2 regions of the Chromohalobacter canadensis genome follow, and region 1 is predicted to be linked to the other one. Evidence: predicted binding sites of a transcription regulator. Region 1 holds the regulator's gene; the other holds the start of a gene.
What was found. The regulator sigma-54, encoded in region 1, starts transcription at its own class of promoters, with help from an activator protein. The targets are predictions, from matches to a motif close to TGGCACNNNNNTTGCTNT.
Positions count from the first base shown of each region.

Region 2: the regulator sigma-54 is predicted to act here: its motif matches at 1,409-1,426, upstream of SR908_RS07895 (P-II family nitrogen regulator).

Region 1 covers NZ_CP140151.1:408,708-412,121, forward strand. Annotated here, with positions in the region: gene lptA (lipopolysaccharide transport periplasmic protein LptA) at 1-374, shown strand, start outside; gene lptB (LPS export ABC transporter ATP-binding protein) at 423-1,148, shown strand; gene SR908_RS02040 (RNA polymerase factor sigma-54) at 1,273-2,703, shown strand; gene hpf (ribosome hibernation-promoting factor, HPF/YfiA family) at 2,840-3,148, shown strand; gene ptsN (PTS IIA-like nitrogen regulatory protein PtsN) at 3,155-3,414, shown strand, end outside.
Region 2 covers NZ_CP140151.1:1,649,391-1,652,804, forward strand. Annotated here, with positions in the region: gene SR908_RS07885 (YifB family Mg chelatase-like AAA ATPase) at 1-692, opposite strand, end outside; gene SR908_RS07890 (accessory factor UbiK family protein) at 855-1,208, opposite strand; gene SR908_RS07895 (P-II family nitrogen regulator) at 1,465-1,803, shown strand; gene SR908_RS07900 (ammonium transporter) at 1,831-3,081, shown strand; gene glnK (P-II family nitrogen regulator) at 3,242-3,414, shown strand, end outside.

The DNA of each region.
Region 1 (3,414 bases):
ACACCGGTGATGTCGACATGCAACAAGGCAGCATGCAGCTGACGGCCGCGCGCGTGGAAATCGAACGCGACGCGCAGGGTGAAGTCTCCACGGTCACCGCACATGGCGGCGGTGGCGAGCGCGCCTATCTCGAACAACAGCCGGCACCGGACGAACCGGTGGCCAAGGGCTGGGGCGATACGGTGATCTATCATGCCGCCGAGCGTCGCGTGGAGCTCATCGACAATGCCGAGCTGCACCAGGCCCGGGATACCTTCAATGGTGCCTATGTCGAATACTTCCTCGATCGCCGCCAGGTTCAGGCTCGCTCCGCCGATGATGGCGATGGCGATCAGCGCGTTCGCATGACGCTAACGCCCCGCGACAGCGAGTAGTGACGTGCCTCGTGATTCACTCCCCCCGTTAGGTAGGACCCGACGCCCATGAAGACCCTGAGTGCCGCCAACCTCGCCAAGAGCTACAAAGGCCGCCGCGTGGTACATGACATCAGCCTGACCATACGTCAGGGCAGCATTGTCGGCCTGCTCGGCCCTAATGGCGCCGGCAAGACCACCTCGTTCTACATGATTGTCGGGCTGGTAGGCGCCGATGCCGGCAGCGTGCACATCGACGAACGCAACCTCTCGCATTCCGCCATGCACGAACGCGCCCGCGCCGGTATCGGTTATCTTCCCCAGGAAGCCTCGATCTTTCGCAAGCTTTCGGTCGCCGACAACATCATGGCGATTCTCGAGACGCGCCGCGATCTCGACAAGGCTGCACGCAAGGCGCAACTCGAACGCCTCCTTGAGGAGTTTCACGTCACCCATATTCGTGACAACCCCGGCATGAGCCTGTCCGGGGGCGAACGTCGTCGCGTGGAAATCGCCCGCGCCCTGGCCACCGAACCCGCCTTCATCCTCCTCGACGAACCCTTCGCCGGAGTCGACCCAATCTCCGTTGGCGAGATCAAGAGCATCATCCGGCAATTGCGTGATCGTGATATTGGCGTCTTGATCACCGACCACAACGTACGTGAAACCCTGGATATCTGTGACAACGCCTATATCGTCGGCGACGGTCAGATCATCGCCGAAGGACATGCCGAGGCCATACTCGCCAACCAGAAAGTACGCGACGTCTATCTCGGCCATGAGTTTCGATTGTAAACGCAAACTACTGGAACCGCCGCGTGCTTATATAAATGGCATGATTGTTGCTTCCATTCTTGCAAGTAGCGTCGTCGCGAGATAACGTACGGGCACCGTTTCAGGAAGCGATGATCGATTTTCCATGTCCATGAAACCCACCTTGCAGCTTCGCGTCGGCACACAGCTGACGATGACGCCCCAGTTACAGCAAGCCATTCAGCTCTTGCAGCTTTCTACGCTGGATTTGCGACAGGAGATCCAGCAAGCCTTGGATTCCAACCCCATGCTGGAGCTCGAAGACGACTTCGAAGAACGCGAGGTCAGCGAGACGCAGGAGGAGGATGACTGGACGAACGACATCCCCGAGAACTTGTCGCTGGATAGCGAATGGAGTGATACCTACCAGGACACAGGCCCCTCACTGACGGGAGGCGGAGGCAGCGAGGAAGGCCCTGATATAGAGCGAAATACGGCGCATACCAGTCTTCACGACCATCTGGCCTGGCAACTCGCCATGGCCGATATGACACCGCGCGAACGTGATATTGCCGAAAGCCTGATCGATGCCATGGGGGCCGACGGCTACCTCACCCTGCCCCTCGACGAGCTTGTCGACGGTTTGCGCGGCCAAGGCCTTTCGGGGCTCAAGGTGGGCGATGTCGAACACGTCATGATGCGTGTACAGCAGTTCGATCCCACCGGAGTCGGCGCCCGCGATCTACGCGAGTGCCTGTTGCTACAGCTCGGCGCCCTCCCTGAAAACATGCCGCTGCTAACCCAGGCCAAGCGGTTAGTACGCCAGTTCCTCGAATCTCTCGCCGGCAACGACCGTAAATTGCTCAAGCGACGTTTGCGCCTCGACGAGGAAGAACTCGATCACGTCATTACCCTCATCCGGTCGCTCGATCCGCGCCCCGGCCTCGCCTTCGAGGATAGCAGCAACGATTATGTCATCCCCGATCTCGTCGCACGGCGGATCCGACAGGAATGGCGCATTGAGCTCAATCCCGAAGCCTTGCCCCGCGTGCGCATCCAGCCGGATTACGCCGCGCTCATCAAGCGTGCCGACAAGAGCGACGATAACACCTTCCTCAAGCAGCACCTGCAAGAAGCCAAATGGCTGCTCAAGAGCCTTTCGAGCCGTAACGATACCTTGCTGCGCGTGGGCCAGGAGATCATGGCGCGCCAGCTCGATTTCCTCGAACGCGGCGAGGAAGCCATGAAACCGTTGATCCTGGCGGATATCGCCGGGGCGGTAGACATGCACGAGTCGACTATCTCCCGCGTGACCACGCAGAAATTCATCCATACCCCGCGCGGCGTCTTTGAACTCAAGTATTTCTTTTCCAGCCATGTCGGGGGGCAAGGCGAAACCGACGCCCATTCCAGCACCGCGATTCGTGCACGCTTGAAGAAATTGATCGGCGACGAGCCGCCACGCAAGCCTCTATCCGATAGCAAGCTCGTCGACCTGCTGGCCCAGGACGGTATTCCGGTCGCACGACGCACCGTCGCCAAGTACCGCGAAGCGTTGGGCATCCCCTCCTCCAGCGAGCGCAAGCGACTCACCTGAACGTGGGCGGATTGCACGTGTCGGCCACGCTGCGTAGACTCGCCGCGGCCTTCGTTATCCAGCGCTTGTCTAGGGCTATGCAGCGCTCTAAAAAGGGTTACAATCGAAGTGCCAACCGATGGAATAGGAGCGTGCCATGCAAGCCAATATCACCGGTCATCACATCGAACTGACCGATGCTCTACGCGACTACGTCAATGAAAAGCTCGCGCGTCTGGAACGCCACTATGACAACATCACCACCGTCCAGGTCACGTTATCCATCGAGAAGGAACGTCACCTGGCTGCATGCACGCTTCATGCCGCAGGCGCGGACCTGCACGCCGATACACAAAGCGACGACATGTACGCCGCTATCGACGCCCTAACCGACAAGCTCGACCGTCAGCTCGTCAAACACAAGGAAAAGGTGCAGGCACGCGCTCAGGGCGCCGGTGCCCGTTAATTCGCCATGATATTGGAAAGCATCCTACCCCCCGAGCGCGCACTCTTCGGCGTTGCCGGGGGGAGCAAGAAGCGCGTGCTGGAATTTTTCAGCACCTTTATCGCACAGAATACCCCGAGCCTCGATAGCCAGGAAGTCTTCGGACGTCTGATTGGCCGCGAACGATTGGGCAGCACCGGTATCGGCAATGGCGTCGCTATCCCGCATGCGCGCAATCCGCATTGCAAGGAGCCGATTGCCGGCTTTCTACGCTTGCAGGAGCCCAT
Region 2 (3,414 bases), 1.2 Mb from region 1:
AATCGACTGGCGAGCATGGTCTTGCCCGTGCCGGGCGGTCCAGCGAACAAAAGATTATGGCCACCGCTGGCGGCGACTTCCAACGCCCGCCGGGCTTGGTGCTGGCCACGCACCTCGGCGAGATCGGGCTCGGCCAAGCGCGGTGCAGGCCGCTCACCAAGTTGGTGCGGAGTGATCGGCGCTTGCTTGAGCAAGTGCGCAACGACCTGCGGTAGATCGGCGGCAGGAAGAACGGCCAGATCACCGGCCAACGCCGCTTCATCGGCGTTGCTCTCGGGCAGGAGTAAGGCACGCCCGGCACGGCGCGCTTCCAGGGCCGCCGGCAATACCCCGCGCACGGGGCGCAACTTGCCATCCAGCGCCAACTCCCCCAGACACTCAAGCCCTGCCACGGCCTCGCCGGGAATCTGCCCCGAGGCCACCAGGATGCCCAGCGCAATGGGCAGGTCGAAGCGTCCGCCCTCCTTGGGGAGATCCGCCGGGGCGAGATTGAGCGTGATGCGCCGCGTAGGGAAATCGAAACCGGCGTTGATCAGGGCGCTGCGCACCCGCTCGCGGCTCTCTTTGACGGCCGCCTCGGGCAGTCCGACGATCGCCAATCCCGGAAGGCCGTTGGTGAGATGCACTTCGACCAGCACATTCGGCGCCTCCAGCCCCAAGCCGGCACGCGTGTTGATGATGGCAAGCGCCATGCAGCCTCCTCCCGGTCATATCAATATATGCGTATACACTAATTGATTGACTGCGGTAACGCACGCGCCGTGGAAGGCGGCGACAGGAACTATCGGCAAGCAAGAGGCACAGGCGCGATGCCGTCTCGACCGGCCGAGACGGCATCCGTTATCGAGCGGCGCTCAGTTCTTGCGGGAGGTGTCGGACGCGCTCGACTCGTCGGCGTCGTCCTTGGCATCGTTCTCGGTCACCGGCTCGGCGCCTTCGGCGGCGGCCACCGGGGTGCTCTGGCCCACGTCCAGTGCCGCTTCCAATGCCGCGACCTGCGCCTCGAGAGATTCGACACGCGAGCGCGTGCGCTGCAGCACTTCCATCAAGATGTCGAAGTCTTCACGCGAGACCAGTTCCATGCGGTCGAAGGCGCCGCGCATCACACCCTGAACGCTGCGCTGGATGTCTTCCGGCGCGTGCGAGGCATCCTGGAGCCGGTCGCCGACTTGCTGAGCGAGACGTGAGAAGAGGTCTTGTGTCGCCATGAGAGTTCCCTCGGATTGAACGTTTCCATCTCGACACAGCATACGCAAGGCCGATGAAATACGCATGCGCCATGTTGGTGCAGCCCCGATAGCGCCACGCACCAAGATATGGCGAAGGGCGATCCACATTTGGGCACTACACGCAGCGACGTTTTCACACCTTCCCGTAACCAGCTGTTTTTAATGGCACACAGCCAATATGGCATGGCTTCTGCGTACGTCCCGAGAGGCGAAAGCCGACAACGGGAGAACTGGCATGAAGCTCATTACCGCCATCATCAAACCTTTCAAGCTGGACGATGTCCGCGAGGCGCTGGCCGATAACGGTGTCCAAGGTATCACCGTCACAGAAGTGAAAGGCTTTGGGCGCCAAAAGGGTCACACGGAACTCTACCGCGGCGCCGAATACGTCGTGGACTTCCTTCCCAAGGTAAAAATAGAAATCGCTGTGGAGGAAGACCGACTGGAAAGCGTGCTGGAGGCGATCAGCAATGCCGCGAACAGCGGCAAGATCGGCGACGGCAAACTATTCGTCACGCCACTCGAAGACGTCATTCGTATCCGTACCGGTGAACGCGGAGCCGACGCCGTTTAAGGCAAGGGCTGAAGGGAGACACAATAAATGACTGAAGATATTACGCAGCTATCGTACGCGCTCGACACCTTCTATTTCTTGATCGCCGGTGTGCTGGTCATGTGGATGGCCGCCGGCTTCGCCATGCTCGAAGCGGGCCTGGTCCGCTCCAAGAACACGGCGGAAATCCTGACCAAGAACGTGGTGTTGTTCGCCATCTCTTGCACCATGTATCTGCTGTTCAGCTACCACTTGATGTATTCCAGTGGCGCTGGCGGCTTCCTGCCGAGTCTGGGCTTCCTGCTGGGCGGCGAGAACTCCGTCGATCAGGTAATGGGCAGCAACGGGGATATCTATTATTCCAACCGTGCCGACTTCTTCTTCCAGGTGGTATTCGTCGCAACCGCCATGTCGATCGTCTCCGGGGCCGTGGCTGAACGCATGAAACTCTGGGCGTTTCTGGCTTTTGCCGTGGTGATGACCGGGATCATCTATCCGACGTCCGGCTATTGGACCTGGGGCGGCGGCTGGCTCTCCGAGCTGGGCTTCTCCGACTATGCCGGTTCCGGCATCGTGCATATGGCGGGGGCATCGGCCGCATTGGCTGGGGTGCTGGTACTCGGGCCGCGCAAGGGCAAGTACGGCAAGAACGGCGCGATCTATGCCATTCCCGGTGCCAATCTGCCGCTGGCGACGCTAGGTACCTTCATTCTGTGGATGGGCTGGTTCGGCTTCAATGGCGGCAGCGAGTTGATGGTCTCCAACATCGACTCCGCCAATAACATGGCGCAGGTGCTGGTCAATACCAATGCCGCGGCTGCCGGGGGCGTAATCGCCGCGCTGATTCTCGCCAAGATCTGGTTCCGCAAGGCTGATCTGACCATGGCGCTCAACGGCGCAATCGCTGGTCTCGTCGCGATCACCGCCGATCCGCTGTCGCCCAGCGGCTTGGGCGCCACCCTCATCGGTGCTGTCGGCGGGTTGCTGGTCGTCCTCTCCATCGTGGCGCTGGATAAACTGAAGATCGACGACCCGGTCGGTGCCATCTCCGCGCACGGCGTGGTGGGTCTGTGGGGTGTATTGGCAGTGCCTATCACCAATGCCAGTGCCTCCTTCGGTGTACAGATCATCGGCGCCCTCGCCATCTTCCTGTGGTGCTTCATCGCCAGCTTGATCGTATGGCTGATCATCAAGGCTGCGATGGGTGTCCGGGTCAGCGAAGAGGAAGAATACGAAGGGGTCGACCTGGCCGAATGTGGCCTGGAAGCCTACCCCGAGTTTGCCTCCAACAAGACGTAAACCTTGTTGGAGTACCGAGTGAGCTGGCGTGCTCCCCTGGCCCCCTTCGGGGGGCCTTTTTTTAATCCCGCGACCAGCGGTGTATGCTTGAAAGCATGATCGTTGGGCATAATCGAGGGTGGTATGCGCCACCCGCATATACGATGCGAGGAGAAAGAAGATGAAACTGGTGACCGCCATCATCAAGCCGTTCAAGCTCGACGACGTCCGTGAGTCGTTGTCCGAGATCGGCGTTCAGGGGATTACCGTCACGGAAGTGAAGGGCTTCGGCCGTCAGAAGGGTCATACCGAGCTGTATCGCGGGGCCGAATACGTGGTCGACTTCCTTCCCAA